DNA from 4 places in the Moritella sp. 28 genome. Region 4 is predicted to be linked to each of the others. Evidence: predicted binding sites of a transcription regulator. Region 4 holds the regulator's gene; each other region holds the start of a gene.

Region 1 (8,362 bases), 880 kb from region 4:
TCCTGCAAAACCAATCTGATCGCGAAATTGTACTGGTCACCAAAGACATTAATATGCGCTTGAAAGCGAAGGGCGCAGGGCTTAATCGGGTAGAGGATTACCGTTCTGATCAATTGATTGAGGACATTAAATTTTTAGCGACCGGCTTTCATAAATTCGCTGGCGATTTTTGGCAAGAGATAAACGAATGCCACAGTGAAAGCATGAAAAGTGAAACGATGGGTTCAAAGACCATTCATACTGTCGAAACGGAATTGCTTAAAGATACTTTTATTAACCAATACCTGATTGATGAAACGGATCACTTTGCCGCCCGTGTTGTCGGAAAGGACAAGGGAGAAATTAGTTTTGTTGATTTAGGCCGTGAACGTCTGATGTCAAAAAAAGCTTGGGGTATACATCCTAAGAATATTTATCAAGGCATGGCGCTGGAAGCTTTACTTAATCCGCATATTGATTTGGTCATTCTGACCGGACCCGCTGGGAGTGGTAAGACTATTTTGGCGATGGCTGCTGCGTTAGAGCAAGTCGTTGAGCGAAAAATGTATGACAAGGTGATTGTTACACGTAACACGCCAGAAATTGCGGAAAGCATCGGTTTCTTACCTGGAACGGAAGAAGAAAAAATGTTGCCTTGGTTGGCCGCGATCACGGATACCTTAGAAGTTTTGCATAAACACGATGAATGTAAAGATGGCTCAGTTGAATACATTAAGCAGAAAGCGAACTTACAGTTCAAGTCAGTAAACTTTATGCGTGGTCGTTCGATTCAAAATGCGTTTGTATTATTAGATGAGTGTCAAAACCTCACTGCTGCGCAGCTTAAGACCATTATTACGCGTTGTGGCGAGGGCACTAAAATTGTGTGTTCGGGTAATTTATCGCAAATTGATAGTAGTTACTTGACCGCTGTAACCTCGGGTCTTACTTATATCGTGGAACGCTTTAAAGATTTTGACGGCAGTGCCAATGTGTTCTTAAAAGGAGTGCAACGTAGCCGTTTAGCTTCTTTTGCTGAGCATAATATGTAATTAATCATTAGATTTTAATGATACCGATAACGGGCTTTCAAGCCCGTTTTTTTGTGATTATTTTAAACTTTAGAATGCAAAATAAAAATTGTAGCACTACAGTTACTATGTATGAAACTAGTTATATATCAATGGTTATGCTTTGTTGTTTTGTAGCTATACTCTTAGTTGTTGGCGTAATATTTATCTCAATATTGTAATTGGCTGTGAGCTTTTGCTGTCCACATTTATCAGCAAAAATAATAGTAGACTCATGATCATGGATGGCCTAAAACATGAAAAAACAAGCTGGAGTTACGTTAGTTGAATTAAGTGCAGTTGTCGTTATATCAGGGATATTGGGTGCGATGGCTGTACCTCGATTTATTGATCTTACCGATGCCGCACTAGATGTCAGTGTGATTAATATTGCCCGTAGTATTGAAAGTGCAAATACGTTTAATTACGCTGCCAAAATGATCTCTAAATCGGGAGTATCTACAGGAGAGGCCGTGCACATTGATAATTGTGATGATGCTGGAAGTCTACTCAGTGGTTCATCATTACCTTTAGGTTACACTGTTACGCCAATGAGCATCGCTGAGAGTACCACTGCGACTTGCATCTTAACCCATACGGATTCAGCTAAAAGTACGACTTTTATTATGCAAGGATACTAAGTATGAACCAGAAATTTTTTATATAGGATCAGGAGCACACTATGCGTTTAAAATATGGTTTATTCACCTTGCTAGTATTAAGTATTACAGCCTGTAGTAAATCTGATTCAGAGTCACCGCTTATCGGCGGCGATCGTGACGAATATGGTTGCTTGCCTTCCGCGGGTTATATGTGGTGTGAACGAACTCAACGCTGTGAGCGTTCGTGGGAGCTTGCTGATGCAGCAGGCATTCCTCATACTGAAGCTGAAGTTATGGCCTATTGTAATATGAGTAATGCTGATGCAATTACTCATGAATAAGACCTAAAGATGCATTTGACATGTATCTTTAGGTGGTGTAAATTAATATTTACTTTATCTGATTGTTTTCAGATGATTTTTATAAAATAAAGTCATAGCAATTAATTGGTGAATATTATGGTTAAACAGCACTCTAAGCAATCTTATCAACTGCTTAAAAATATAAGTAATTTAGTACTTTTTTTTACACTCGCAGGTGTCGTTATATCCATATTAATTTCATATCCTTACTCTGAATATTTTCAACTATCAATACAAATAGCCTCACATATTTTAACTATAGTTTTAGCCGCCATATTCAAAATCGCTTGTATTTTAAGAATGATTGCACTTCAAGGTATTAATAAATTTGAATGTATATCATGATGTAGTAGCTAAGAATTAAGAGTCTGATGTATGTATAAATAGAGTGTAAAGCTAGGCTGGAATAGAGTAATGAGTACTTGCATATATTAAAATATACAAATAAAATATATTTTATAGTACGTCTATTTAGAATTAAAATATGCAGTTAAACAGATACACTGATTATGGACTAAGGCTTTTAACTTACTTGGCGGTATTGCCTGACGGTCAGAAAGTGAGTATTGATGAGATAAGTAAAATATATGATTTATCAAGGAATCATATTAATAAAATTGTGCACCAATTAGGTAAAGAAGGAATCATAGAAACTAAGCGTGGTAAAGGTGGTGGTTTTTATTTATCTCGTACTCCAGAATCATTAAATCTTGCAGACATTGTAATATTACTTGAATCATCAATGGAGATCATTAATTGTACTTCACCTAGCTGCCGGATTTCTCCAGTTTGTAATCTAAATTCAATCTTATCTGAAGCAACTACAGCATTTATTGATAGCTTAAAGCAGTATACCTTAGCTGACCTTATTAAAGACAATAGACAACAATTAATCCAAGTACTAGAAATTGGATCATTCTAATTTAACTTGGTTATTATCGATACCATGTAACAAAGGTTTCTAGAGCTTTAACCACTAATACCTCCTAATTATTTCAAGTGGTAATTCAATAATGCGATCATATTTTTAGTATAAATATGATCGCATTGGTAGTAATCAGATTGGTTTATAACTTACTCATTTTTAATAACAGGCATTTAGCTTATTCTTTTAGTCTAAATGCCAATTTAGTTAAGAAACGACAGATGGAGAGCGTTTAGTACTATTTTTTATTTCCCCTATTATTAATCGAGCAAAGAACGCAGCTAAGAACAGCCCTCCCATACCGAATAAAATATCACCGGGTACACGTAACCAAACAAACATTTCCACTAATTCACTGTGAATTATTTCTGAGGATCTTGCATACCAATAACTATGCTCTACAGAAGCAATAAATTGTATTATGCCTACAGGGAGCAGGGACATGAATACCATGCCTGCCAAACCTATATTTAAAGACCAGAAACACCACTTAAGTAATTTATCATCCCATACTGAGAATTGACTTGTCACACCACGTAAGCAAGTTAACATTAAACCAATGCCTAGCATTCCATATACACCCATGAATGCTGCATGAGCATGAGTTGCCGTTGTATTTAAACCTTGAATATAATAAAGCGCTATCGGTGGATTGATAAGAAAACCAAGTACGCCTGCGCCAACCAAATTCCAAAATGCTGTTGCAACAAAGAACATAAATGCCCACTTATAACGAACCATCCAGCTTGTCGCTTTACGCATTCTATAAGTTTCAATAGCTTCAAAACCAATTAACGCGAGTGGTACAACCTCTAGTGCTGAAAACATTGCGCCCCATGCAACAACAGATGTTGGGGTACCTGTGAAATACACGTGGTGAAGCGTTCCAAGTATACCACCAGTGAGGAATACAACGGTAGCAAACAACACAGCACTATTAGCTGATTGAGCTCGAATAAGTCCTAAACGTACAAACACTAATGCAATTACTGATGTTGCAAATGTTTCGAAGAATCCCTCAACCCATAAATGAACTACCCACCAACGCCAGTATTCAGCAATCGCTAAATTAGTATGTTTACCTTGTAAGAATCCAACACCGTAAAATAATCCAATCGCTATACAGGATGCATAGAGAACCCAAATAACAGATTTCATTTCACTCTCTTTGGTGAGGGCTGGCTTAATTGCAGCCGTCACCAATGTTAGCCAAATTAATAAACCTGAAAACAGTAAGATTTGCCAGATACGACCAAGATCTATATATTCTTGTCCTTGGTGTCCTACCCAGTAACTTAAGTCAAGATCAAAGTATTGTTGAATCGCAAACCATTCTCCAGCCATAGAGCCAAGAACAACAATAACTAAAGCTACCCAGAGTATATTCACGCCTAGTTTTTGATATTTAGGTTCATGCCCAGATAAAGCTGGCGCAATATATAGTCCAGTACCTAACCAAGCCGTAGCAATCCAAAATACTGCAAGCTGAGTATGCCACGTACGAGTTAGTGAATATGGTAAAATCTCCGCTAGTGGGTAACCATAAAAAGTCTGCCCTTCAACTGCATAATGCGCAGTAATACCACCTAATAAAATCTGTAGGAGAAATAACCCGACAGCGGTTGCAAAATACTTGATTAAAGCTTTTTGCGAAGGTGTCGCTTTAACATCAAATAAGGGATCTTTAGTGGATACATTTGGCAGTGGATGCTCTTTAAGACTTGCATGATACCAAGCAAGTGCGCCTACTGCAGCAATGAGCAGAACCATACTTAATATTGACCAAAAAATATTATCTGAGGTCGGAGTATTACCAATCACTGGGTCGTGTGGCCAGTTATTCGTATAGGTATAATTCTCACCCGGGCGTTCCGTCACTGCCGCCCATGCACCCCAGAAGAAGAATGCAGATAATTTTCGACGATGTTCAGCTGATGAAATTGTATTTTCTTTCATCGCGTAATCTTCACGAATCGGCTGAAAATCTGGATTATCACCAAATAAATTTGAATAGTAATTCTGCAGCGTACTAATTACTTCAGCACGACGTGTTGAGATTACTAATATATTGTTATTAGCATCAAAGCGATTAGATCGCATATCCTCACGTAGAAGAATTTCTAATGTAGCTTGTTGATAACTAGCTAACTGTTCAAATTGAACGGAGAATTGTTCTATTGCTGCTTTATCAAGCCAAAGTGTTGATTCTCGATGAAGCCAATCTGCAGTCCAGTCTGGCGCAACGTATGAACCATGACCCCAAATAGAGCCTAATTGATGTCCACCCATAGAACGCCAAACAAGTTGACCATTCTGGATGTCTTCTTTGGTAAAGATCACCTCACCTGTTGACGTTACAACTTTTTCGGGGATTGGTGGGGCTTCACGATAAATCTCACTTCCTAAGCTCAAAAGTATACTGAATGATGTTATACATACAATAATAAGAGCAATTAGGGAGAATTTTTGTTTAGTCATTTTAACTCCTCAATAATTAATTAACAATCCTATTAATCAATTTCCATGCCAAAGTATAACCTGTTGTTTAAGCTGGGTTTATTTATTGCGGGTGTCAAATTGACAGTTAGTAATATTGTCAATTTGACAGTGGTATTGTCTTTATGACAAAGGTTTAGTGTTGAACCTTTTTATTGCAGAGAGAGAAGGGAGCTTACCTATATGATTGTTTAGAGGAGGTTTGATTTAACAGCATTTTATCCTTTTGAGGAGGATAAAATGCACTGGAATTGTGTAGCAAAGTAGCTAGGCTTAGCTTCTGGTTATGATGTCAATGCTACCACCGAACCTAAGCCTATATGATAAACGTTGAGGTATCGGTGTTATTTAAATACTGACTGTTATCTTTGATTCTAGCCACTATAAATTAACCTACTTTCCAGTAATTCTCTGAACTGAATTGTCCTGATTTAGCTTGTAGATGTTTACTAAACCCTAATGATCTTAGCGTATCACTCGTGTCTTTAACCATTTGAGGATTACCACACATATACAAGAAACTTGATTTTTGACATAGCAATACTTTACATTCTCTCTCGAGTTCTCCCGTTCTAAGTAGTTCCGGAATTCTTCCTGATAGATTTCTGGGTGTCTGTTCTCTAGAAATAATTCGCACATATTTTAGTTTTCCTTGATATTTTGATTCAAGCTGCTTTATTTTATTTTTATACGCGAGCTCTGATTTTTTTCTCACCGCATGAACCAAAATTATATTGTTAAAACGCTTATTTTTATTTTCATTTTCGTCTTCGAGCATTGAAATAAAAGGGCCAATTGCAGTACCTGTCGATAAAAGCCATAGATCTTTGGAGCTAGTTGGAACCGCATCAAGGGTCATGAAGCCAGTACCTTCTGTACCAACGTATATATAATCATTAACGTTCAACTGATGGATTAGAGGAGAAAGATTACCCTTAGGGTCAGTAATAATTAGAAACTCCAGTTCACCTGTCTTTTTATGGTTTTCTGGACTATTTACTATAGAATATGCTCTTCTATGGAATTCTTTGTTTTTATCGTAAAGAGCTAGTTTGGTAAATTGTCCTGAGATATAAGGGATACTTCCAGATCGAATTCGAATTGTAAATAATGATTCAGTCCAATCTATACGACTAACAACTTTGCCTAAATTGAAGTTTATATTTTTCCATTGCATGATTATTTATATCCTCTTCGTTTCTATTTCTATTATTTTTCTATCTTAGTAGCATTATTCGAGCCAATATTATTTACTTTAAAAACAACTATTTAAATTGTTAATGGTAGCGTTTATGTCATAATGACAATTATTTATATTGTCATAATGATAATCATTGTCATTATGGCAGCCGATTTGATGACGGTCTGAGTGCATATGCAGAGGGGTAAAGGGGCCTAATGATGACGCTTACAGTATTGGCATGAATTAACGTAAATAATGTAAATTCAATGCCAATGAAAACAATTATCAATTACATTGCTTGTACTTAAGTCCCATAATCAAGCAGTGTTATTACGATCATGTCTTCTCTCAGTCAACCTCTCACCCAGACACCTGCAAGATCGAAAAAAAAAGCGGCTAATTCAAATAACAAAACATTCCTAAAAAACAAACAAGTGCAATTATGGGCACGTCGCTTACATATTTATATTTCGATGGCGCTACTCTTGGTCGTATTATTTTTTTCGGTTACGGGTATTACCTTAAACCGCCCAAGTTTGTTCGTGAGCAGCCAGCCTGATATCCAAGAGACTATCCTTAACCTTCCGCAGGGTTTATTTAGCGATGCCAATGGCGGCGTTGCTGTCGATAAAGCCGGCATTGTTAATTACCTTACCGAACACGCCAAGCTTTCTGGTCAACCTTCTGCATTAGATGTATTTACCGAAGTTGAAGACGGTGAATTAATTGAAGGTGAAATCGCGATGGACTACAAAGGTCCGGGTTATAACGTCGCAGTATTCATTGACATGACCAGTGCTGAAGCTGTTATTGAAAAGACCCATTACGGTGTTATTGCAGTATTAAATGACTTACATAAAGGCCGAAATAGTGGCGGCGTATGGAAGCTGTTTATCGATATTGTCGCATTACTTATGGTGTTCTTTGTATTAACCGGTGTGTGTTTATTAGTGCCGAAAAAGAAAACCTTCGCAACCTCATTGAAATGGACCTTGTTTGGTTCCCTCGTTACCTTGGCTATTTTTGTGGTGGCCGTTCCTTAAAGGATCTTGTATGACTTTGTTATTTAAGCGTCTTAGTCAGTGCGTTGCACTATTAAGTTGTCTGTTATTACCGGCTTATTTTGCCTCGGCCGCGCCAATTCCGGCCACTGCCACACTCGATGTTGAATTTAGTCTGCCTAAGATTGATACCACTATGTATGCCCGCCCTTATGTGGCGATATGGATCGAAAACTCAAAGCGTAAATCAGTGCGTACTGTTGAGCTATGGGTGGGTAAAGATGAATGGTTAAAAGATTTACGCAGCTGGTGGCGAAAAGTCGGACGTTATGATCGTGCTTTAGTTGACGGCGTAACATCAGCAACACGTCCTGCTGGTGATTATCGTTTCACTTGGGATGGCTTAGATAGTGATGGTAACCGCGTTGAAGCGGGCAATTATACATTTTATGTTGAAGTGGTGCGTGAACACGGTGGTCGTAATTATATCCGCCAAAAAATGACTTTAGGTGACAAACCGTTTAGTCACACTATTGATCCGACAGAAGAAACCGGTGATATCCGTATCAACTACCTAATTAAATAATAGAGCGAGTAAAGATTAATGACTAGAGTAAAAAAATTGAAAGCGTTAGGTCTAGCCTGTGCGGTTATTGCGGGACTAGCGGCAACAACAACGGCAAACGCACATCCACGTTGGTTATTACCATCACACTTCACTGTATCGAAAGAAGGTGGCGATTG
Region 2 (8,362 bases), 780 kb from region 4:
ACCGCGAGTAACCTTGCTAACGCGAATAGTGTGAGTAGTAGCGCCGGTGAGACCTATAAAGCGCGTTATCCTATTTTCCAAGCACAATTTGATCAAGCTAATGCTGCGCAAAATGAAGCAGTTGGCGTGAATGTTGCAGGGATTGTAGAAAGTGATGCGCCATTAGTTAATGAATTTAATCCAAATCATCCATTAGCTGACGAAAATGGCTATGTATATCGTCCGAATGTAAACGTAATGGAAGAGATGGCAAACATGATTAGCGCATCTCGTTCATACCAAACTAACGTGCAAATAGCTGATTCTGCTAAACAAATGTTGAATAAGACATTAACGTTAGGTCAAGGTTAATAGAGGGTATTTGGCTGTGACGACAATTAATAACAGTAATAATATAGCTGACTTCAGCAGTCAGTTTAAAGCAGAAAAAAAAGATGCGGCAGAGCAAGCGGCAGAAACTACCCGCAAAGAGCTAGGTCAAGAAGACTTTTTCTCGTTACTTACACAAGAATTGGCTTATCAAGATCCGTTCAAACCGGTAGAAAACTCAGACATGGTGGCGCAAATGGCGTCATTTACTACTGCTGATGGTATTTCTAATATGGATAGCAAGTTTGAGCAGCTAAATACGATCATGAGCTCAAACCAAGCGCTGCAGGCATCGAGTCTGGTCGGTACTAAAGTATTGGCCCCTGCATCGTCAGCATTTTTGTCTGGAGGTGAGGATGTATCTGGTCGTATTGAATTACCACAGAGCGCACCAAATTTGCGTTTACAAATTGCCAATCAAGTTGGTGAAGTTGTTAAAGTGCTCGATATGGGTGAACAAAAAAGTGGTGCTATTGCCTTTAATTGGGATGGTACAGACATGAACGGCAAGAAAGTGGCGGAAGGAAGTTACCGCTTAAAAGCATCTGCATCGATAGACGGCAATGCACAAGACCTTAAAATCTCAAGTTTCCAGCATGTCGAAAGTGTTAATATTGGTAATACAGGTAACGGTATTATGCTGAACTTGAAAGGTATGGGTAGTCTTCCTCTGAGCGAAGCAACAGAAGTTGCAGCTAAAACTTACTAATTTATTGAATAAGGAAATCTTATGTCATTTAACATCGCCTTGAGTGGGATTAACGCTGCTCAGAAAGACCTTAATACAACGGCAAATAATATTGCTAACGTTAACACCACGGGTTTTAAAGAGTCTCGCGCCGAGTTTGGTGATGTTTATGCAACATCGATTTTCTCAAATGCAAAAACGTCTGTTGGTAACGGTGTGGCAACGGCTCATGTTGCACAGCAGTTCCAACAAGGTAGTTTGAACTTTACCGATAACTCACTTGATTTGGCGATTAACGGTAATGGTTTCTTCGTTATGTCTGATGGACTTGAGTCTATGGACCGTAATTATACGCGTGCAGGTGCCTTTAAGCTTGATGCAAATAGTTTTGTGACTAATTCAGCGGGTAATTATCTGCAAGTTTATGACGTCAATGACGATGGATCACCAAAAGCGGTGAGTATGGCGTCAACCAAACCGCTACAAATCCCGGATACAGCAGGTGTGCCTGAGTCAACGCGCAATGTTGATATGACGATGAATTTGCCGGCGACATCACCAGGATTAGACCCATTGAAATTTGATCCCGCAGACAGTGGCACTTATACCTCTGCGACGTCTGTTTCTATTTATGATTCGTTAGGTGAATCACATACCTTATCAACTTATTACGTAAAAGATGGCTCTGCGGGGGCACCAGCAAACTCTTGGTTAGAGTTTAACTATGTGGATGATCAACCTCTTAATATTGTTGGTGGTCAGGCTGTTGCATCGGCTCCGGGAACACCAATAAAACCGACCGCGATGCGAATGACGTTTGATTCATCAGGACTATTGCAACAGCAACTCCCTGCGATCGCAGAGACCTTGCCACTAGGCGCTATTTTAACTAATGGTGCGGATACCACTCAGACGATTAAACTTAATATCAATAACCCGACTCAGTTTGCGTCTGCATTTGAAGTTTCTAAGCTTGAGCAAGACGGGGCGACTGTGGGTCGATTAACGGGGATTGATATTGGCCCGGATGGTATGGTTGCGGCGAGCTACAGTAATGGTCGTAATGACAAGTTGGGTATGATTGCGATGGCTAAGTTTGCCAATGAACAAGGCTTGAGTCAGACGGGGGATACGGGCTGGCGTGCATCACAACTTTCGGGCAATGCGATTGCTGGCGAAGCCAACTCAGGTACCTTTGGTAAAATTAATTCATCGGCACTAGAACAGTCTAATGTAAACTTGACCAGTGAACTTGTTAACTTAATTACGGCACAACGTAACTACCAAGCCAATTCAAGAACGTTAGAGGTTAACTCGAAATTACAAGATACAGTATTACAGATCCGTTAATGTAACGGGCGAGTAAGCCATATAGCAAGCGGAATTATTCGACATATAATTTATCGAAAAGATAGATTATTGATAAAAAGCCATCCTATTTAGGGTGGCTTTTTAATTTTGGCACTTTAATTGCTTTATTACTGATATTAGACGGGTAATTAACGATTTCAACGAAAAGTGACAGAGGATTGACGAATGGACAATATGCTTTATATCTCTATGTCGGGTGCCAAAGAAAATATGAATGCATTGGCTGTTCGTGCCAATAATATCGCCAATGTGAATACACATGGTTTTAAGGCTGATTTTGAACAAGCGCGTTCAATGCAAGCGTTTGGTGAAGGCCTACCAACCCGTGTATTTGCTATTACCGAAAGTCCGGGGCAGGATTTTACTGCTGGAGGACTACAACAAACGGGTAATGCACTCGATGTTGCGATCCAAGGTGATGGTTGGTTAAGTGTGCTGGATGATAAGAACAAGGAAAGTTATACCCGCAGTGGTAGCTTACACATGAGTCCTACTGGTGAATTATTGACATCATCAGGGCGCCCAGTACTTGGTGAAGGTGGTCCTATTATTATTCCAACACCTGTGGAACAAATAAAAATCCATGCTGATGGTCGTATCGAGATTCGTCCTCAGGGGGCACCGGCAAATGCCTTGGAAGAAGTAGACCAATTGAAACTGGTTAATCCCGATGTTCGAAATTTAGTGAAAGGCTATGATGGTATGTTTCGACAAGCGGATGGTACTCCCGCCGCCGTTGATGTAAATGTCCAAGTAGCAGGTGGCGCGTTAGAAACCAGTAATGTTAGTGCTGTTAGTGAACTCACAGGAATGATTAATTTGCAACGTCAATTTGAAATGCAGATAAAAATGATGAAAACAGCAGAAGAAAATGACAAAGCATCAGACTCACTATTACGAGTGAATTAATTGTTCGTTGATGAGTTTACATAAAGTATAAATTAGATGAGGAAAGTGTTATGAATCCTGCATTATGGATAAGTAAAACCGGTTTAGAAGCACAGCAAACGAATATCTCAACCATTTCAAATAACTTAGCCAATGCCAGCACGGTTGGTTTTAAGAAAGAACGCGCTATCTTTGAAGATTTATTGTACCAAGCGGTAAATCAACCGGGTGGTCAATCATCGCAAAATACCAAACTACCGTCTGGCTTAATGGTTGGTTCGGGTGCTCGGGTTGTTGCGACCCAAAAAGATCATTCTCAAGGTAATATGTTAACGACTGATAACTCGCTGGATTTAATGGTCAGTGGTCGTGGTTTTTTCGAGGTGGAAATGCCTGATGGTACTACGTCATATACTCGTAACGGTCAATTCACTTTAAATGATGAAGGGATTATCGTGACACCTGGCACGGGTTATCCATTGCAGCCGCAGATCCAAATACCTGCAGATGCACAAACTGTTACCGTTTCGGAAGATGGCGAAGTCTCGGTAAGTTTACCGGGTCAGACAAACAATCAAACCGTTGGCCAGATTAATATTTCAGACTTTGTTAACCCAGGTGGTTTACAGCCAATTGGACAAAACATGTATATTCAAACAGGTGCGAGTGGTGATCCAGTACAAGGTCTTCCAAGTAATGAAGGTCTGGGTAAATTAGTGCAAGGTGCGATTGAAACATCGAATGTAAACGTGACGGAAGAATTAGTAAATCTGATTGAAAGCCAACGTGTATATGAGATGAATTCAAAAGTAATCTCAGCGGTTGATGAAATGTTAAGTTATACCAATCAACAGTTATAATTTAACGGTTAGTCGTTAAACATTCATTAATAACATCGAGAAATATAATGCGTAATCTTATCCTTGCTTTGTTTGTTTTTATCCAGCTAGCTGGTTGCTCGTCTTTGGTTAAAGTAAAAGATAACATGGTCGCTAAAAATACAGACTCGACCAAAACCGAAGATGTGGAAGAACCAGCTGATGTGAACGACACGCCACAGCAAGACTCACCTGATTATGCACCGATTGTACCCGATGATAACCCTGTACAAGCGAAAGTAACGGGATCGTTATTTAATCCACAATACAATAATAATATTTTCTCGGATATTAAAGCACGTCGTGTCGGTGACATCATTACTGTTACATTGACAGAGTCAACTAGTGCTAAAAAGAAAGCTAGCTCAAACCTAGGTAAAGATAACTCGTTTGAATTAGACCCTATCAAGCTTGGCGGTGACGAGGTGACTATTAGCGGTTATACGATTGAAGGTAGTTTAAATCAAACGAGTTCTTTTTCTGGAAATGGTTCTGCCGATCAGAGCAACAGTTTAGAAGGTAATATCTCTGTTACCGTCGTGCGTGTGTTACCTAATAATAACTTAGTTATTCGTGGTGAGAAGTGGCTCATGCTGAATAATGGGAGTGAGTATATTCGTCTTACTGGCTTATTACGCCCACAAGATGTCGACGCTGATAATAAAGTGAATTCTTCTTTGATCGCGAATGCGCGTATTCAATATGGCGCAATTGATGATTTGGGGGAAGCGCAAGTACAAGGCTGGGCAACTAAATTCCTGAATGGTAATAAATGGCCTTTTTAATCTGAGCCAATCTGTAAATAACATCTTGGTATGACAATTGCTTTTAGCTCTATAACGCCCATTATTTCGCGGTTGTCATAATTTTGGCAGTAAGCTGTATAAACCAAAATAATGACAATTCTTATAGCACAGGTTATTTAGATGAAACTATCAACTCGGATTAAACGACTACATTTCTTATTCGGCATGAGCATTGTCTTGTTAAGCTTTTTTGTTGTTACGATCAATACTGCACATGCAGCGCGAATTAAAGATATAAGTTCTGTGCAAGGGGTTCGTGATAACCAATTAATCGGTTATGGTTTAGTGGTCGGTTTACCAGGTACAGGTGAAAAAAGTAATGCGTTTTCAGCGCAAAGTTTTAAAACTATGTTGAATAATTTTGGTATCACCATGCCTGAAGGCGCGAAAGTTAAAATTAAAAATGTCGCGGCCGTTGCGGTGAGTGCGGTATTACCCGCATTCACGAAACCTGGTCAAACGATTGATGTCACGGTTGCTGCAATCGGTGAAGCGAAAAGTTTACGCGGTGGTTTATTATTGCAGACCTTCCTGAAAGGTGCTGATGGACAAGTGTATGCGTTAGCACAAGGTAGTCTTGTTGTAGGTGGCCTTGGCGTCGAGGGGAAAGATGGTTCAAAGGTGATAATTAATACGCCTACCGTCGGTCGTATCAGCAGTGGCGCTATTGTTGAAAAGGAAGTCGCGAATCCATTTGGCGATGGTGATTTTCTCACATTTAATTTACACCGTGGCGATTTTTCTAACGCGAAACGTCTTGCTGACTCAATTAATAATCTTGTCGGTCCTAATACAGCTTATCCAATGGACGCGACGTCAGTGCGGGTACTTGCTCCTCGTGATATTTCCCAACGTGTTGCTTATTTAGCGACATTAGAAAATCTTGAATTAAAAATGGCGGATGAATCAGCTAAAATTATTGTTAACTCACGTACCGGTACTATTGTTATTGGTCAAAACGTCAGGCTAAAACCAGCTGCAATTACTCATGGTGGATTAACGGTAACCATTGATGAAACCCAAGACGTCTCACAACCCAACGCTTTCGCCAATGGTGAAACTGTGGTTACTAATAAGTCGACCATTAATGTGACTCAAGAAGATGCACGTATGTTTAAACTTGATGCAGGTGCGACACTTGATGATTTGATCCGCGCGGTCAATCAGGTTGGTATCGCGCCGGGTGATTTAATGTCAATTTTAGAAGCGCTTAAAGATGCGGGTGCATTAGATGGGCAGCTAATTATCATTTAATGGCGTGAAGCTAATTAAGCACGCTATGATTTATTTTATGAGCGCTATAACCAGTGATTGGCTATAGCGCTTTTTTGTATCTATTTCATTCTATTATCAGAGTTGGTTTAAGAATTGCAGTGTTATGTATAAAGGTTGAAGTTAATACATTTTTTAATTTTAAGTCATTGATTATATTGCTTTGAACAGTGCCGGATAAATGGCAGTAGCTTTCAATCATTAAGTCAGTAATTCGAATAACTGACAAATAATAACTATCGAAAATAATAACTATCGAAAATAGTAACGGGCTGGGTATGGATAATTCATTTAAAACAAATGTAAGCAGTAACGTCTTAGATACACATAATCTGGATTCTTTGCGTAAAAGCGCGCTGAATAATGATGAAGCTGCATTGAAAGAAGTCGCAAAGCAGTTTGAGTCTTTGTTTACCAATATGCTGATGAAAAGCATGCGTGACGCGAATACTGCATTTGAAACCGAAAGTCCAATGAATAACAACTACACCCAGTTTTATCGTGATATGCAAGATAAGCAAATGGCAGCGGATATGAGCCAATCAGGCAGTATGGGTTTAGCGGATGTTATCGTTAAGCAGTTGTCGAATAATGGCGGCAATTATATGCCAGCCTCGTCACTGCAAGGGGATAGTAACCCATTGCAAAACTTACAAGCCACTAAGGCTGTAGATAAAGGGTTAATAGAAGATAAAGACGCTGCTACAGTCCCGACTATTGACAAAGAGCGGAGTCCTATTGCTGATGGGAAGCAAGCGAATACTACATTACCCACGGCTGAAAAGCCTAGCCAGGTACAATTCAACAGCCCTGAAGAGTTCGTTGTTGCATTAGCGCCTTTTGCGGACTCGGTGGCTAAGCGCTTAAATGTCTCTCCGGATGTATTACTTGCTCAAGCAGCGTTAGAAACGGGCTGGGGCAAGAAGGTATCGACTGATAATAAAGGTGATAGCTCATACAACTTATTCAATATTAAAGCAGATAAACGTTGGGAAGGTCCGACAGCAAGTGTGGATACCCTAGAGTTTACCGACGGTGTGGCTAAACGTGAAAAACATCAATTTAGAAGTTACCAAAACTTTCAGTCGAGCTTTAATGATTTTGCTGATTTCTTGCAATCAGGCGATCGTTACAGTGAGGCATTACGTAATTCTGCAGACTCGGCACAGTTCTTGAATGGTTTACAGAATGCGGGTTATGCAACAGATCCTAACTATGCAGCGAAAATACAAAACGTCATGAAACATGATGCATTTAAATAGCCTTGCTTAGTTGAGTAACTGAATAAGTTATAACTGAATATAAAGAAATACAGATAATCTATTTTGGAGTGATGATCTGATGGTTGGAGCAGTAATCTGATGGCAAATTTATTACAAATAGGCACGTCTGGTGTTTTAGGTCACCAGCAAATGCTTAATACCACAGGTAATAACATTTCGAATGTTAATACGGATGGATATAGCCGTCAGCGCACCCTGCATAACTCACAAACAGATAACATGGGCCTTGCTCGTTCTGTTACTGGTCGTGAAGTTAATAAATTTGCGCAAGCTGAATTATTAATTGATAGCAGTGCTTTTAGTAATAAAGAAAAATTGCTTGCTGAAATCACGCGTACAGACCAAGTCCTTTCTGATGAATCTAATAATATGAGCTCAGGTGTTTCGCAATTATTTGAATCTTTTCATACTGCCAATGATGATCCAACGTCGATTTCAAATCGTCAATTAGTGATTGCCGATGCGCAAACGTTGGCTGCCGGTTTCCGTAATGTTGGTGAGCAGTTAAATAATCAAGCAAGAACAGTAAACAGTGAACTTATAGAGAAACCAGCGTTACTTAACTCTTTGATTAAAGAAGTCGAAGGGTTTAATAAGCAGGTGATGATTGCGGAAAATACCTCACGAGGTGCTTCTGGCACGTTACTTGATCAGCGTGATGTTACGATCGAAGCGCTGGCAAAAGAACTCGACATATCAACGATTGTGAATGACAACAAAAGCGTTTCAATTAATTTGCTGAACGGGCAACCGTTAGTGATGCAAAACAGTGTAAGTCAGTTCCAAGCGGTTGGTGGTGATCCCGAT
Region 3 (8,362 bases), 1.8 Mb from region 4:
TTACATAAATGTTATCAATAATAGGGCTACTGTAAGGTAACCCTAGCGTTAAATTATGTTCACTTTATCGGTTACTCAACCATAATGTCTGGTAGGGTTCGAGTGTTAATATTTGGCTAATATTCTTGATAGTATCGCCGGTAATTAAATCATACCAAAAATCGCTGCTGATTAAGTTCACATTGGCTAGCGGTAATGTAAGTTGCGTATTCGAAATATTACTGATGCAAAATATGCTTTGGCTACGGTCTATGCTTTGTCGCCAAAAGCCAAAAATTTGATCGCCTAACTGTAAGGTGAATTGAGTGGCATTTGGGTGAAATGCGGGTTGCGCAGTTCTTAATGTGATCAGGTAATTAATATCATGTAATGAACGAGCATGTTGGCTTTCGGGATCATCAAGTTGTTCCGTGAGTGAATCAAGTGCCCAGCGATGTCGGTTGATAGAACGATTATGACTGGTGTGTTCGAGCTTTTTATAATCATTACTCGTGCCTAGTAAACTGTGAATGTAGATCCCGGGGATACCTTCCAGTGCGAACATGATCGTATGAGCACAGATGAAACGCCTATGCCCCCATTCGTCTTTACCTGCTGTTGTTCCTTTTAATGCATCGTATAAGGTGATATTTAACTCATAAGGCTTACGCACTTCTTCGGACTTCGAATTCGCGGTATGTTTAGTATCTGTTGTCACTGTTCGCCAAGATATTTTCCCACCAAATTCTTGCATCGTAGTGACTAACTGATTTATCTCTTGATCTGACAATAGACCTTCTGTTGGTCGTAAGCCTATACCATCGTGCGATGCGATAAAGTTAAAATAAGCAGTGCCATTTTGTGCTGGTGGCATGCTCATCATCCATTGTTTCAAGTATTGGCAATTACCGGTGATCAAGGTATTAACCAATAAGGGTGGTAGGGCGAAATTGTAAATACAATGTGCTTCGTTGCCATTACCAAAATAGGTGAGGTTTTCTTTGTTGGGTATATTGGTTTCAGTAATTATCACCGCGTCTGGACGTGCATGTTCGATTAAGGTTCGGAGTAAACGCACAATTTCGTGAGTTTCGGGCAAGTTAATGCAAGGTGTGCCTGCTTTCTTCCACAAGAAGGCGATCGCATCGAGGCGGAATATCTTCACGCCATTATCTAAGTATTGACGGATAATGGACACGAAATTGATGAGTACCTTGGGGTTGGTAAAATCCAGATCAACTTGGTCATGGCTAAAAGTACACCATACTTGCTGTTCGCCAGAGGCGGTTTGTGTGCTTCTGAATAAGGGCGATGTACGTGGTCTAACGACGGCTTCTATATCGTGACGCTCGGTATTGCTATCGCCATTAGTCGAGAGTGTCGCGTTTGAAAGCGAATAGGTTGAGTCTGTATAAAAATAATCATAGCCAGTACCTTCGCCACGGATGAAATTGTCAAACCATTTACTGCGGCTAGAGCAGTGATTGATGACTAAGTCAGACATAAGATGATGGCTTTGTGCTATCTGTTTTATATCATCCCAATCACCTAGTGCATCGTTTACACTGGCATAGTCAATAACCGAGAAACCATCGTCACTGCTATACGGAAAAAATGGCAGAATATGCACACTGTTAATCGTATTTGCGCAGTAACTGTGTAGAAAATGATGTAATGTCTGCAGGGGTTTTTCATCCTGATTGAAGATACTGTCACCGTAAGTTATCAAAATGGTATCTTTTTGAGACCAATGATTGATTTGTGGTGTTGGCGTATGAAACTGGTCGGTTAGCCGCATTGTGCTGATCAATTCTGCAGCCAGCACTTCGATTGATACGGATAAATTAATATCCGCATAAATTGTACTGATCTGTTGTTCTACTCGCTGTTGTAGCTGCTGTTGTTGTCGTAGCTGTAAGTCGCCGTTTGGATTTAACATTGTCACCATCCATGTTCTAATTTTGATACAACTTATAGTTAAGAGATGAACTCTGCTCTATCTAATTCAACGGCTTCCTTGAGGCGTTCTAATACGTCAGGCATTGCCGATATTACGCGGTTCCAGCTAGGCATAAATGGTTTTTCCATTGGATTTTCGAGGAAGTTTTGCCCTGCGATCATGATGTTCTGCGCAAACATTTCAACCGCTTCTTCTTCTGAGTGAATATCGAGAGTTAAGCCATTCATCACCGCGTCGTTATAATAAGTTTCAACAAAATCTAAGGCGATACGGTAATAGGTTGCTTTGATAGTGCGGAAATTTTCATTGGTGAAGGTATGACCTTGGGTCGCTAACTTACGGAAGAATGCCTTGGTAATATCAATAGACATTTTTGACAAACCGCCATCTTTATTATCCAATGATAGATCTTGATGTTTGTGATCGTATACATCAGCAATATCAGCTTGGCATAATCGATTATGAGAATAATTACGGTGCATCTCTGACAATACCCCGATCTCTAATCCCCAGTCACTTGGGATGCGAATATCGTTAAGTACGTCTTTACGGAATGAAAACTCACCAGCGAGCGGATAACGGAAACTATCCATGTATTCAAGGTAATCGTTATGGCCGACAACGCGTTTAAGCGAACGTAATAATGGCGTTATTAATAGCCGAGAAACACGACCATTAATCTTACCGTCAGCAACGCGAGCGTAAAAACCTTTACAAAACTCATAGTTAAATTGTGGGTTAGCTACGGGATAAATCAAACGTGCTAGTAGTGATCTGTCGTACGTTAGAATGTCGCAATCATGTAACGCCACTGATTCTGATTTTCCCGATGCAAGTGTGTAACCCATGCAGTACCAGACATTACGGCCTTTGCCTAATTCTTTGGGCGCTAAGCCCAGTGTTGCGAGTTCAGCATCAAGTGCTTGCAGGCGAGGGCCATCATTCCACAAAATACGGTGATGTTGTGGCAATGCGCCGAAGAATTTTAACGCGTGTTTATATTGTTCTTCATTCGCGCGGTCTAAGCCGATCACAATTTCGTTTAAATACGGCACATCTTGTAAATGATTAATAATATTAGGCAGTGCTTTCCCTTCCAACTCTGAGAATAGTGATGGGAGAATTAACGACATAGGACGCAGTTTTGAAAATTCAGTGAGTTCTGCTTCCATTGCTTCTAATGGACGCTGGTTTAGGTTATGCAGTGTTGTAATTACACCATTTTGATAAAAATCAGCCATGATAAACCTTCCTTAAATATTTGAATCGAAGAATTGAATTGATGTTTCAAAATTCAAACTGTTGTTAGTTCAAACTCAGGTAATACCTTCGGTAATAGTTTGGGTGGCCGCTCAGGTAATAGCTTGGGTAATAATTTTGCTAGCACTTCAGCCCAGCCTGTTGGCCCTGTATTTTTACTCGTGATTAAGCGCTGTTTACGTTTTAATTTTGGTGGGGTATGCACTGGAGATAAAATGATTGCGGCATATTGCGCAGCTTCTAACATGGCAATATCATTGTTACCGTCACCGAGTGCAATAGAGTAAGGTATTTGCTGTGGGTTAAATAATTTAAATTGATTCATTAACCAATTCATTGCTTTGCCTTTGTTACAATCGCCACAAACATGCAGGAAACGTCCGCCTTCTAAAATTGTCGCGCCTTGTTTCTTTAAATGTTGGATGAACATTTGTTTCTGAGCTGCATTACCTTTCCAGAGTACGGGTTCGCCATATTTTCTTTGACTTGCAAGCGCTGCGCTTGCCTCATCCAATCCTGTCGCATCAACAATGTCGCTAAGTGTCATGGTATTCATACCGGTAAACAACGCGGTTAATTCGACAGGCACAGTCGGTAGTAGTGATAACCAATGGTCACGTGAATGTACGAGAGATTTAACCCAGTAACCATCTTGTTGTATTGTACCGATAGGTTGGTGGCTAAAGTAGTTAACTGGGATGTAAATAGCTGCACCATTTTCAACAATAAAAGGCCCATTCAAATCTAACTGTTTTCTAAGTTCGAGTAATTCGGCATAAGTTTTACTGGTATTTGGAATAACGGGTATTGTCGCGCGCTTTAATTTGGCGAGCGTACTTAATGCGGGCTTAAAACTGTAGTTGTTATGATCGAGCAAAGTACCATCAAGATCTGTAAAAATGGCAGGGTAATGATTAAGCTGCATTGACTGAGGACTGTATGAATGCACTATGTTGCGGCTACTGTCCATTTCAAAAACCCAATTGCATAATGCGGGTAATGTCGTTAATCCATGCTCGGTGAGCCGTTCGAAATAAGCTGTAAACAGTTTTATCTCAGATTTGTTCATGACCCGGTCAAGTGGGGAATTGAGTGTCAGTGCTTGCTGCTTTAATTTTAACTCTTGCTCAAGTCGCCACTGGTAAACGGTATTGAAACTCGGCGCTTTAAGCATGACTAACATATCAAGTCGTTCATAAAGCGCAGCGTAGTGATGTTTGATTTGGTTGTTCACATAGCGACGCCAAACACCGTATTTGTCTTTCGCCGCTTCAAGGTTGTTGACAGGTTCTAATAGTGCCTCATCTGTTTGTGCTTGTACGCCTAAGCACCAACCTTCAAGAATAATGACATCGACAGCGCCATGAATTACTGGCCACTCTGATTCAGGGTACGGGTTATCGGTAGTTTTATTAAACCGAGGCAGAGCAACTGGTGTTGATTTATTGTTAGCAGATCGCAACTTATCTAAGGTACTGTGCGCGAGTGATAAATTATGTGTTCCTGGCACTCCCCGAGTTTGTAATAAGTGATGCTCATGCTCAGATAAGTTTTTACGTTGCTGGTGGCTATAATAAAAATCATCGAGAGAGAGAACCGCGACATTCATTTTATAGACACTGGTTAAATAGGTCGCGAGATAATCGGCGAGTGTTGATTTACCTGAGCCTTGGCAACCATTAATACCAATTAAAACAGGTGCTTGTTTTTTATTTATGCGGTCAATATCTGTTGCTGCACTGTTTATTGCACTATGCTGGTGCGCTCTGATTGCCGATATTAGCCCTGTGTACCATTTTGCAGCGTCGGTTAAATAAGCGGTTTCTAGCTTATTACGCTCAATAAATGCGGTTAGTTGCGGGTTTGTTATCATAATAGCCATCCTTGAATGAGCGAATCTTATAATAAGTTAATCAATAACTGTGCCACATATTGATTAATTTAATAAAAAATACCTCTAAGGTGTAAGGTAGAGTTTTTCAATAAGGGATGTCAGGTGATATTTATTGATCTACATCAATTTTTCTGGTCGCTATAGGGTATTTCTGTTAACATCGCCGCCTTAATCTACAGCTCTGGATTTACGTTCTAGTTAGCTCAATGGGGAATAACCAAATGTCAGCACCAATTACTACAAAAAATACCGCTCAAATTACAGTTTGTGCATTATATAAATTCGTACGTTTAGAGAATTTCGAAGCGTTACGCGCGCCTTTATTAGCAAAAATGGAAAGCCAAGATGTTCGCGGTACGCTGTTATTAGCGGCCGAGGGTATTAACGGTACAATTGCTGGGCCACAAGCAGGTATTGATGCTGTATTAAGCTTTTTATCTCAAGACCCAAGTCTGGGCGAAATCTCTTTCAAAGAATCTTATAACGATGAGAATCCGTTCTTACGTACTAAGGTTAAGCTGAAAAAAGAAATCGTAACCATGGGTGTTGAAGGTATTGATCCTAACCAAGTTGTTGGTACATATGTAAAACCGAAAGATTGGAATGCACTTATTTCTGATCCTGAAGTGATTTTGATTGATACACGTAACGACTATGAAATTGAGATCGGTACATTCCAAAACGCTGTAAACCCGAATACTGCGACTTTCCGTGAATTCCCTGAGTATGTGAAAAACAACTTGGACAAAGAAAAACACAAGAAAGTAGCGATGTATTGTACAGGTGGTATCCGTTGTGAAAAATCGACAGCTTATTTAAAAGAGCAAGGTTTTGACGAAGTTTACCACTTAGATGGCGGTATTCTTAAGTATCTTGAAGAAGTGCCAAAAGAAGAAACGATGTGGGAAGGTGAGTGCTTTGTATTCGACGGCCGTGTTTCTGTAAACCACGACTTAGAACAAGGTGAATGTGACCAATGCTTCGCTTGTCGTTACCCGTTAACACAAGATGAACTGCAAAGTGAGCATTACGTGAAAGGTCTTAGCTGTCACCGTTGTCATGATCAAGTGACAGATGAACAGCGTAGCCGTTTTGCTGAGCGTGAACGTCAAATGGAACTCGCTGAAAAACGTGGTGAGTCACATATTGGTGGTGAAATTAAACACATCATTGATGAACGTCGCGTAGAAAAAGCAAAGAAAAAAGCTGAGCAAAACGCGAAGTAATATTTGGGTTATAAATACTTAAATAAGCAATAAACACTTAGAATAAAAACCGCTGGTTAGGTTACTTGGAATGGTAACTTACTCGCGGTTTTTTATTATCTGCAGTTTGAGGTTATTATTTGTAATTAATCGTGTATTTGGTACTGTTTATGATAATGAAATTAAACTGGAACTCACGTTATACGTCATTCCGAATAACAACCTGTTAGGTGGATAAAACGATGCCATACACATTATCACACGCAGTAGTCGCACTACCTGTATCAGTCATTGCGCGGGGAAAGGTTCCGCTTGCTGCAATGGTTGTTGGAAGCATGTCACCAGACTTCCCATATCTTTTCGCTCTTAGTCCAACAGAAGCGCCTGGGCATTCAGAGCTCGGGGTGCTTATTTATTGTCTTCTTCCGTCACTTTTAATGTTACTTGTTTGGTATCGGTGGATCGAGGGGCCAACTCTTGAGCTGTTTCGGTTGCCGCGAAGGGATTGGTCATTCGGAAAGTCTTCGTATCTTTTAGTCGTGTTTGGGGTATTGCTCGGTGCATACAGTCATGTGCTGTGGGATGCGACGAGTCATTTTGACGGTTCGTTAGTTGTGAACAGTGAGTTCTGGAACAGAAAAATATTTTCGTTGCCCATGTACAAGTTGAACCAATACGGCGGGGGTATATTTGGACTCGCGGCTTTGTTTGTGTGGTACGTGTTTGCGGTCAGTCAGAATCGCCAAGAAAAATATCAGGGTCGGTTACTCGCAGGTGTGCTTATGTATTCTATAAGCATTGCTTTTTTTGTCTTATTGGCAAATATTGTGCATGGTTCGACGGTTATTATTGAGTACGCAGTTCGTTCTGCCATTGGGGTGATTGTGGGAGGTATTTGTGGAATGTGTATGTACGCATTTATGGTACATTTACAGGCCGATAAAAAATCTTATAACGAATGAATTACACTCTTTTTTCGTCAAGTCGCGCTGGCTTGGAACCGAGCGCTCTACGGCTAATTCAAACTTGCCCTTATTCACAGTTTAGTGTTTTAGATTTGCCTTACTTTTTCTTGTATGAAAAAATGTTACCTGTTTTTCATACACTAGCGGAACACTCTTAATATCAAGGATAAATGGATGTTAACTCTATCATTTAGTCCATGAAAGTGTATTTCGCTATATCATTGGTATGATTTTTCTCACTTTTATTTGAAATTGAAGTAGTCAGGAATCAACAGCATGCAGATAAAAATTGTGACGGTATTTTTGTTAATTGGACTACTAGGATTTCCGGTGATAAGCATGGCCACTGATTTACCTAATCCAGAAGGCGCCGTTATTCTTACTATTAGTGGTAATATCAGAAATACAAATGCTAATCGTGAGGCTCTTTTTGATCGTCAGATGCTGGAAAAACTTCCACAAACTAAGATCACTACTTATACACCTTGGACAGAAGGGTTACATGTTTATGAAGGTGTGTTACTAAATGATCTTCTAGAACAAGTGGGGGCTTCGGGCCATAAGTTAGTCGGGAAAGCTTTGAACGATTACCATGCTGAAATTGATCTGGAAGCACTCAAGGACTACCCAATAATTCTAGCAATAAGAACTGACGGGGCTCTTATGCGTGTGCGTGATAAGGGACCAATCTGGATTATCTACCCTCTATCTGATTATTCTGAGCTCGATATTACCAAACGCTATGAAGAGATGATTTGGCAGCTTAGCAGCTTGGAAGTGTATTGATGAAGAGGATTAAACTTTTTGTCCTTATTTTTGTTGTACTTATGTTTGCTGTTAGTTCTGTCATCAGCACTCAACGTTATACCCAGGTTACTGACATTCTAACTCATTCGATGAAAACTGTCGGCTGGACAGCTTCTGAGTTGGAACTAGAAATGCTCAAATTCATGCAAGCATTAAGAAGAACAGCCTTAAATGATATGAGTGCTGAAGACTTACATTTACGTTTCGAACTGCTCTGGAGCAGGGTTGGGGTGTTATCGGTAGGAGAGGAAACCCGCGATTTTCGCAGTCAGCCCGGTGCAATTGAACTGCT
Region 4 (8,362 bases):
ATATTACCTCGGGTAAATTTGTATTCTCCGCATCTGAAGCGTACTTAATTGAGAATGGGAAAATAACTACGCCAATTAAAGGTGCAACCTTGATCGGTAATGGTCATGAAGCAATGCAGCACATCTCAATGGTCGGTAACGACCTAGCATTAGATAAGGGTGTGGGTATTTGTGGTAAAGAAGGCCAGAGTGTCCCTGTGGGGGTCGGTCAGCCTACACTGAAACTAGATAGTATGACGGTGGGTGGCACTGGTAGCTAATTTGCTATTTGTGGTATACAGTTGATCAAAATAAAGCCCTAGCAAGTGTATAAATGACTTGTTAGGGCTTTATTGTTTGTATCGGTTAAACATTAATACTACCGAAATAGCTAATTAATATTATAGACCCGCTATCTCGCGTAGGTGTTTAAAGATTTCTTTGCTTGGTTTAGCTGCTTTCAGCGGCTTTTCCGCTTTAAGTTCTTTATTCACTTGGCGAACCAGTTGACGTAATTTTTGACGATCAGCGTTTGGATATTTTTCCATTAACACCGTGATCGCAGCATCACCACCGGCAATTAACTCATCACGTACTATCTCTAGTTTTGTTAATTCAACGGTTGCTTGGTTGTGTTTATTGGTGATCTTATCGTATGCCATTTGGATCGGCTCGAGGCCATCGCTACGCATAATTTTGCACATGTACGATAGATGTCTGCTGTAAGCATCTGTACGTACTGCGATTTTTCTCGCTGTCACAATTGCAGCAAGTAAGTGTTCAGAGAAACCCATCTTAGCAATCTCTGCTTTACTTAGTAAAGAGATCGCGCCAGCGAGTTTAAGCGTCTCGGCAATTTCAATTTTGTTTTCTGCACGACTTTGATATAGCTCGTCGTCTTCAGCACGTCGGTAAGACTTTTCGCTGGTAATATTCCGTTCTTTTACGCTCATAATATTCTTTTTCAAAACGATTGATATGTTAATTGTATCAGTTTATTGCTAATTGCGCAGTTGCAGCAGGAATTTTTATCGCAACATGGTATGCTTAATCCAGTATAACTTATTGAAACGAGCCCATGAACTTAAAACAGCAAATTACATTAGAACAAAATAAATTGGAATTAGCCGTTACTCAAGCACTCGATATCGCGAAAAAGGCAGGCGCGACAGATGCTGAAGTAGCTATTTCACGACAAACTGGTTTGTCTGTGAGTACACGCATGGGCGAAGTTGAAAATGTTGAATTCAACCATGACGGCGCATTAGGTATCTGTGTATACCGCGGTCAACGTAAAGGGAATGCATCAACCTCTGATTTAAGTGAAGCGGCAATTCAAAGCACCGTTGCTGCGGCGTTAGATATCGCGTTACATACTGCAGAAGATGAATTTGCTGGTCTTGCTGATCGTGACCTGATGGCGTTTGAACCAGAAGACCTAGATTTATGTCACCCAATTGAAATTGAACCTGAGTATGCTATTGAACAAGCTTGTCTCACCGAGCGCTTAGCCTTGGCGCAAGATTCTCGTATTGTGAACAGTGAAGGTGCGTTTACCAGCCATAGCAGCATTAAAGTTTATGGGAACAGTCATGGTCTCGTGAATGGCTATGCAAGTACCCGTCATAGCATGAGTTCGGTATTGATTGCAGAGCAAGACGGCGCAATGGAACGTGATTACGGCTATTCAATGGCGCGTGACGCAAGTAAATTGTGGACACCAGAGCAAGTTGCTATCGAAGCGGTTAATCGTACTGTGGACCGTTTAGGCGCGCGTAAAATCGATACCTGTAATGTACCAGTTATTTTTCATCATGATGTTGCAAGTAGCTTAATGGGTCAGCTGGTAATGGGTATTAGTGGTGGTAGCTTATATCGTAAGTCATCATTCTTATTAGATAAGTTAGGCGAACAAATTTTCCCTGACTGGTTAAACATCCAAGAACGTCCGCATATTAAAGGTGGTTTAGCATCATCTATGTATGATGCTGAAGGTGTGCGCACTAAAGATTTAAATGTTGTAGAACAAGGTATTTTAAAGAGCTACCTATTAACCAGCTACAGCGGTCGTAAATTGGGTATGCAAACAACTGGCCATGCTGGTGGTATCCATAACTGGAATGTCACAGGTAAAGGCGAAACATTAGGTCAACTGTGTCGTCAAATGGGCACTGGTTTGTTGGTGACTGAACTGATGGGGCAAGGTGTGAATATTGTAACGGGTGATTATAGCCGTGGCGCCTCAGGTTTCTGGGTTGAGAATGGTGAGCTGCAGTATCCAGTACACGAGATCACGATCGCAGGTAATTTAACGGATATGTTCAAAAATATTGTTGCAGTCGGTAACGATATCGATGTTCGTAGCAGTATTCTAATGGGCTCTACACTATTAGAATCAATGCAGATTGCAGGTAACTAATATCCCCTAGGTTTAAGTGAGAAAGCCTGTGTCATGATGACACAGGCTTTTTACGTTATAGGCTATTAACTTTACTTTCTGAACTCTGCTTTCGTTATAAAGGTTAACCGTAGACTAGTGTTGCCATGCCTAAGAAGGCAAATAGACCGACGACATCGGTAACGGTGGTGAGTGCCATGCCGCCAGCTAAGGCAGGATCGATATTATATTTCTTCATTGCCAGTGGAATGACCACGCCTGCAAGCCCCCCCATCGCCATGTTGATAAACATCGCGCCACCAATGATCAGCCCCAGAGATGGATCGCCTTTCCATAATGATACTATGATTGCAATAGATATTGCCCAGATAGCCCCGTTCAGTGCGCCAACCATGGCTTCTTTACCAATTAACCAACGGCTATTGTCGTCATTAATATGACCAACCGCCATACCACGAATAACCAATGCGAGGGTTTGATTACCGGCAATACCGCCCATGCTTGGCACAATGGTCATTAAAATAGCAAGTGTAGCGAGTTGTTCTAAGGTCGCTTCAAACATGTTAGAGACGGATGCAGCAGTCAGTGCGGCAATTAAATTAACCCCAAGCCAGAGTGTTCGACGTTTGGTACTTTGTATTACTGGCGCGAAGGTATCTTCATCGTCATCCATACCGGCCATACCCATCATGTCATGCTCGGCATTTTCACGAATAATATCAACCACGTCATCGATGGTAATACGTCCGAGTAGTTTACCTGAGTCATCAAGTACTGGCGCAGAGATCCAGTCATGACGTTCAAACAGCTTGGCAACCTCTGAGGTATCCATATGTGCAGGTAAGGTTTCTGCTTCGCGATCCATAATAGTGCTAATCACACTGTTTGGATCTGTTGTTAATAACATGGCTAAGGGCACATCGCCAATTAAGCGATCATCTTTATCAACCACGTATAAAGTATCTGTGGCATCGGGTAATTCACCGCGTAAACGGATATAACGTAAGATCACATCGACAGTCACATCTGGTCTTAAAGTAATGGTATCTGTGTCCATGATACTGCCAGCAGTGTCTTCTGGATACGCCATCGCTGTTTCTAAACGTTGACGATCTTGGGTATCCATTTGGGTGATAACTTCTTGATAGATACTGTCTGGTAGGCTACGGAGAATATTGGCTAAATCATCAGTATCGAGCCCCTCTGTCGCAGCGACAAGGGACTCCGTATCCATCAGTTTGAGAATACTGGTTTTGGCATCTTCATTAAGTTCGTCAAGGATTTCACCTTGCATTTCAGAGTCGGTTAAACGCCACAGTACTTTACGGCCTGCTGGTGGCGATGATTCCAGTAATAACGCAATATCACAAGGGGGCGTTTGGTAGAGCATTCGTTTAACGTGAATGAACATACCACTATCAAGTGCTTCGTTCACTTCGCTTAAACGTAGGTGTGTGCTGTCATGCTCCATCTTTTCTGGCATATGTCGTCCCCATTCTTATTATTCTTCTTCTGCAAGACCTTGCTTGCTGGTGCTGCGTAATTCTAGCTTAATCTGTATTTATAATCAGCATTAACAATAAAGTAAAATAATTAACTGTTTAGATCGTTAACGCCATTGCAAATGAGTACCTAGATAGTTTTATGTTTATTTTTTTCTAAGGTTTGATGGCGAGTTTGCACTACACGATTTTGTAGTTTAAAGCTCTTTGCTAATTGTTCAGCAATGAATACCGAGCGATGTTGGCCGCCTGTACAACCGATAGCAACGGTGACATAACTGCGGTTATTTTTTTCTAACATTGGCAACCAAGTCGTGAGTAAGTTTTCAATCTGTTGTGAAAAGCTCATTACATCAGGCTGTTGGCTCAGGTATTTAATGACGGGTTCATCAAGACCTGTGTAAGGTTTTAATTCTGGGATCCAATGGGGGTTTGGTAGAAAACGGACATCAAATACATAATCGGCATCCATAGGTAGGCCATGTTTAAAACCAAATGATTGAAATACTAAGACAAGTTGGTTGTTTTTCTTTCCTAAAATACGTTCTTTAATCTGTTCACTGAGTTCATGAATATTGAGTTCAGTAGTATCGATTTTTAAATCAGCAAGTAACGCTAAAGGGCTTAATCGTTTTTTTTCTATTTCAATCGCTTGTGATAGAGATAGCTCATCTTTTGTTAACGGATGAAGGCGTCTGGTTTCACTATAACGTTTGATAAGGACTGACTGGTTAGTATCAAGAAATAAACTAGTCAGATCGGTGCTCGTTCTTAACTCTGTAATTATGTCGTTTAATTCTTTTTTTTCTGTCGGTAAGTTACGGACATCAATACTCACTGCCACTTTTTCGGTTTGGTCATTTAAGGTTTTTAGCAGTTGTGGTAGTAATTTTACTGGTAGGTTATCTACGCAATAGTAGCCTAGATCTTCAAGCACGCGTAATGCAATTGATTTACCAGATCCTGACTGGCCGCTGACTATTATTAATTTCATCTTTTATCCTCACAGCGATATAAAATAATGGGTTCATTATCCCGCAATTGATTTGGATATGATATGTTTTAATTATGTCAGAAGCATTAATACCTAAAGGAAAAAGTGGTTTTCCTTTAGGTTATCTGTGGCGAGATTAAAATTAATGACGAATCAACTTCTCTTTATGCTTAATCACTTGGCGATCGAGCTTATCCAGTAAGCCATCAATTGCGGCATACATGTCATTGTGTTCATGCACGGCAAAGATCTCCCCCCCATTTAAATGTATTTTTGCTTCTGCAATTTGAAGTAATTTTTCGACATTTAAAATCACATGGATATTGTTTATATGATCAAAATGCCGTTCTAATTTGGAAAACTTGCTATCAACATAATCTTTCAGTGAGTCTGTAATGTTTACATGTCTACCGGTTAAATTAATTTGCATATATGTCTCCCCTATGAAGGTTGGATTAGCCTTATAATAGGCTTTTACGCTGATTAGACGGTGGTATACTTAGTGCCTCCCGATATTTTGCAATCGTACGTCTAGCCACTTTGATACCTTGATCAGCAAGTAAATCAGCAATCTTGCTGTCACTTAATGGTTTAATGACATTTTCTGCCGCGACCAATTTTTTTATTAATGCTCGAATAGCGGTTGATGAACATTCTCCGCCATTGTCAGTACTTACATGGCTTGAAAAGAAAAACTTAAGTTCAAAAATACCACGTGGTGTATGCATAAACTTCTGCGTTGTTACTCGTGAAATGGTTGACTCGTGCATTTCCACTTCTTCGGCAATATCATTTAAAACCATAGGTTTCATGGCTTCATCGCCATACTCAAAAAAATCAATTTGTCGTTGAACAATACTTTTAGTTACTTTTAGTAAGGTTTCATTACGGCTATCTAAGCTTTTAATAAACCATTTAGCTTCTTGTACATGCGTTCGAATAAACTGCCCATCGCTGCTACTACGATTGCTTGTCGACAAGTTTGAATATTCATTGTTCACTTTTAATCTTGGCACAATGTCAGGATTTAACTCGACTACCCACTGATTATTTTTTTTCTTTACTAAAACATCGGGAATTACATAAAGCCCTTCAGTCTGATCGATAACATTGCCAGGTCTGGGTTCTAGACTCTGAATTAATTGCATGATCTCTTTAAGCTGTGGTTCTTTTAATTTTGTCTTACGGCTTAATTGACGGTAGTCGCGATTGCCTAATAAATCCATGTGAGACTGAATTATTTGCTGACATTCTGTTAACCAAGGTGTGTTTTTAGGTAAATGCTGGAGTTGGATCAATAAACATTCTTGTAATGAACGCGCTGCAACGCCGATGGGATCGAAATGTTGAATACGCTTTAATACTGCTTCTATTTCGTCTAATTCAACTTGCTCTTCACTATTTTCTTTACTACTGTCGCTAAGTTCTTGGTGACCGTTATTGACGCTAGACAGGATGTCTTCACAAGTCTGATTAAGGTAGCCATGATCATCAATGCCATCAATAATCGCAACGGCAATAGCACGATCAGTGTCAGAAAATGGGGTTAATTCCATTTGCCACATGAGATGCTCGTATAAGCCTTCGCTGGTCTCACCTTGATAGACTTGGTCTAAACCATCAATACTGCTACCCGCACTGCTGTGAGTCTGTATTTGAGGGGTATAGACATCATCCCAATTACTGTCATTAGGCAATTCATCTGGCATGGCTTCACTGGCGAGCGCATCACTAACTTCTATTTGGCTGGCATCGGTAACTGTGTCGTTATTATTTGGATTATGCTCATCACTACTTTCTGTATCGTTTGCTTGAGCTGTGTTGGGATCTTCTTGTTCCAGTAGCGGATTACTGTCTAATGCTTCTTGAATCTCTTGTTGTAACTCCAAGGTCGATAATTGTAATAATCGAATCGCTTGTTGCAACTGTGGCGTCATTGCCAGAGATTGACTCATACGAAGTTGTAATGATGGCTTCATCTAACGACTACTCTCTCTTCCTTAAATGCGGTAACGTATCAATATCAAACTATAGTCGGAATTGATCACCAAGGTATACTTCTTTCACTTTTTCGTTGGATAAAATCTCTTCAGAAGTACCAGATGCGATCAAATGTCCATGGCTCACAATATAAGAGTGTTCACATACATCGAGTGTCTCACGTACGTTATGGTCGGTAATTAATACCCCTAAACCACGATCGCGCAGATGTTGAATAATTTTTTTAATATCACCTACCGAGATTGGATCAACGCCAGCAAAAGGTTCATCTAATAAAATAAACTTTGGATCTGCCGCAAGCGCGCGGGCAATCTCAACACGGCGGCGTTCACCACCCGATAAGCTCATGCCTAAACTATCGCGAATATGGGTGATATGGAACTCTTCTAATAATTCTTCTAACTTTTCTTCACGTTCGAAACGCGTGAGTTCAGTTCGTAACTCTAAGATTGCCATGATATTTTTCGTTACCGATAAACGACGAAAAATAGACGCTTCTTGGGGTAAGTAACCAATACCTTGTTGTGCACGAATATGCATTGGCTCATGCGTTAATTCTTGGTCATCAATGAAGATTTGTCCATGATCTCGCTTAACCAAGCCAACTACCATATAAAAGGTGGTGGTTTTACCTGCGCCATTAGGCCCGAGTAAACCAACAATTTGGCCTGATTCAACTTCGAGACTCACATCTGACACAACTTTTCGTTTGTTATAACTTTTTGCTAAGTGTGATACTTTTAAACGTGCCATATGAATTCATCTACTCTAATTAGTTTTGTTGTCTTCAGGAGTGAAAATAGTGATCACTCGATCAGATTCATGCTTGCCGCTTTCGGCTATCATTTCTTGTTTGTCAATTTGGTAGATAATCTTGTCACTTTTAACTTCGCTATCAGCTTGGCGTAAATGTGCATTTTTTGACAAGATTAAGCGTTTTTTACCTAGCTCGTAGCGGATCTCATCTGCTTCGCCATTAATTTTCTTACCGTCATCAAGCTCTTGATAAAAAGTGGCTGGCGACCCTATGGCAATCATTACTTCTGTGCCTTTTTCGCCAGAGCTTAAGACCGTGAGTTTATCGGCATGAATTAATGTCGTCCCTTGAGTCACCACGACACTATCATAAAATATGACTCGGTTCTCTTTAATAAACACTTCTTGACGTTTGGCATTAACGACTACATTCTCTGTAAAATCAGACTCTAATGCGAGGGCTGAATTACTCATGAATAATGTTAATAGTAAAACTTTATATTTTTTCATCATTAGTATAAATCGCTTCAACTTGCTTAAGGATAGTCATGTATTCTTGCTTTAAATCACCTTCAAGTCCGACACCTGTTTGATGAAATAAGTCCCCTGAAATGGTAATTAACTGATCGCTATGCACCAAATTTTCGGCAAGCTCTAATTGTAAATAACTGGTAGTAATGGCATCAATATAATCATTTTTTTTCATATTCTTGATGACAACATCGTTTCGTA

Evidence for each region. Region 4 encodes sigma-54, which starts transcription at its own class of promoters, with help from an activator protein. Its sites were predicted from a motif close to GTTGGCACGNNNNTNGNNT; they were not measured.
Region 1: a site for sigma-54 is predicted at 5,451-5,469, ahead of HWV02_RS19745 (nitric-oxide reductase large subunit). Genes of this name have one in related genera too.
Region 2: a site for sigma-54 is predicted at 2,515-2,533, ahead of flgF (flagellar basal-body rod protein FlgF). Genes of this name have one in related genera too.
Region 3: a site for sigma-54 is predicted at 5,111-5,129, ahead of HWV02_RS09180 (HAD-IIB family hydrolase). Genes of this name have one in related genera too.

What each region holds. Positions count from the first base shown of each region.
Region 1 is NZ_CP056121.1:4,445,939-4,454,300, reverse strand. It holds gene HWV02_RS19765 (PhoH family protein) at 1-1,031, shown strand, start outside; gene HWV02_RS19760 (type II secretion system protein) at 1,307-1,690, shown strand; gene HWV02_RS19755 (hypothetical protein) at 1,732-1,992, shown strand; gene HWV02_RS19750 (Rrf2 family transcriptional regulator) at 2,498-2,935, shown strand; gene HWV02_RS19745 (nitric-oxide reductase large subunit) at 3,146-5,416, opposite strand; gene HWV02_RS19740 (ferredoxin--NADP reductase) at 5,823-6,611, opposite strand; gene HWV02_RS19735 (PepSY-associated TM helix domain-containing protein) at 6,956-7,660, shown strand; gene HWV02_RS19730 (DUF2271 domain-containing protein) at 7,671-8,204, shown strand; gene HWV02_RS19725 (DUF4198 domain-containing protein) at 8,223-8,362, shown strand, end outside.
Region 2 is NZ_CP056121.1:1,009,585-1,017,946, forward strand. It holds gene flgC (flagellar basal body rod protein FlgC) at 1-351, shown strand, start outside; gene HWV02_RS04615 (flagellar hook assembly protein FlgD) at 368-1,078, shown strand; gene flgE (flagellar hook protein FlgE) at 1,100-2,407, shown strand; gene flgF (flagellar basal-body rod protein FlgF) at 2,594-3,337, shown strand; gene flgG (flagellar basal-body rod protein FlgG) at 3,388-4,176, shown strand; gene HWV02_RS04635 (flagellar basal body L-ring protein FlgH) at 4,224-4,979, shown strand; gene HWV02_RS04640 (flagellar basal body P-ring protein FlgI) at 5,121-6,254, shown strand; gene flgJ (flagellar assembly peptidoglycan hydrolase FlgJ) at 6,551-7,534, shown strand; gene HWV02_RS04650 (flagellar basal body rod C-terminal domain-containing protein) at 7,634-8,362, shown strand, end outside.
Region 3 is NZ_CP056121.1:2,058,530-2,066,891, forward strand. It holds gene HWV02_RS09170 (sugar phosphorylase) at 65-1,918, opposite strand; gene HWV02_RS09175 (glycosyl transferase) at 1,957-3,180, opposite strand; gene HWV02_RS09180 (HAD-IIB family hydrolase) at 3,234-5,072, opposite strand; gene HWV02_RS09185 (rhodanese-related sulfurtransferase) at 5,315-6,319, shown strand; gene HWV02_RS09190 (DUF4184 family protein) at 6,541-7,260, shown strand; gene HWV02_RS09195 (hypothetical protein) at 7,540-8,049, shown strand; gene HWV02_RS09200 (bifunctional diguanylate cyclase/phosphodiesterase) at 8,049-8,362, shown strand, end outside.
Region 4 is NZ_CP056121.1:229,540-237,901, forward strand. It holds gene tldD (metalloprotease TldD) at 1-260, shown strand, start outside; gene yjgA (ribosome biogenesis factor YjgA) at 381-932, opposite strand; gene pmbA (metalloprotease PmbA) at 1,058-2,398, shown strand; gene mgtE (magnesium transporter) at 2,502-3,860, opposite strand; gene rapZ (RNase adapter RapZ) at 4,010-4,873, opposite strand; gene hpf (ribosome hibernation promoting factor) at 5,016-5,303, opposite strand; gene HWV02_RS01090 (RNA polymerase factor sigma-54) at 5,335-6,852, opposite strand; gene lptB (LPS export ABC transporter ATP-binding protein) at 6,902-7,627, opposite strand; gene lptA (lipopolysaccharide transport periplasmic protein LptA) at 7,643-8,104, opposite strand; gene lptC (LPS export ABC transporter periplasmic protein LptC) at 8,127-8,362, opposite strand, start outside.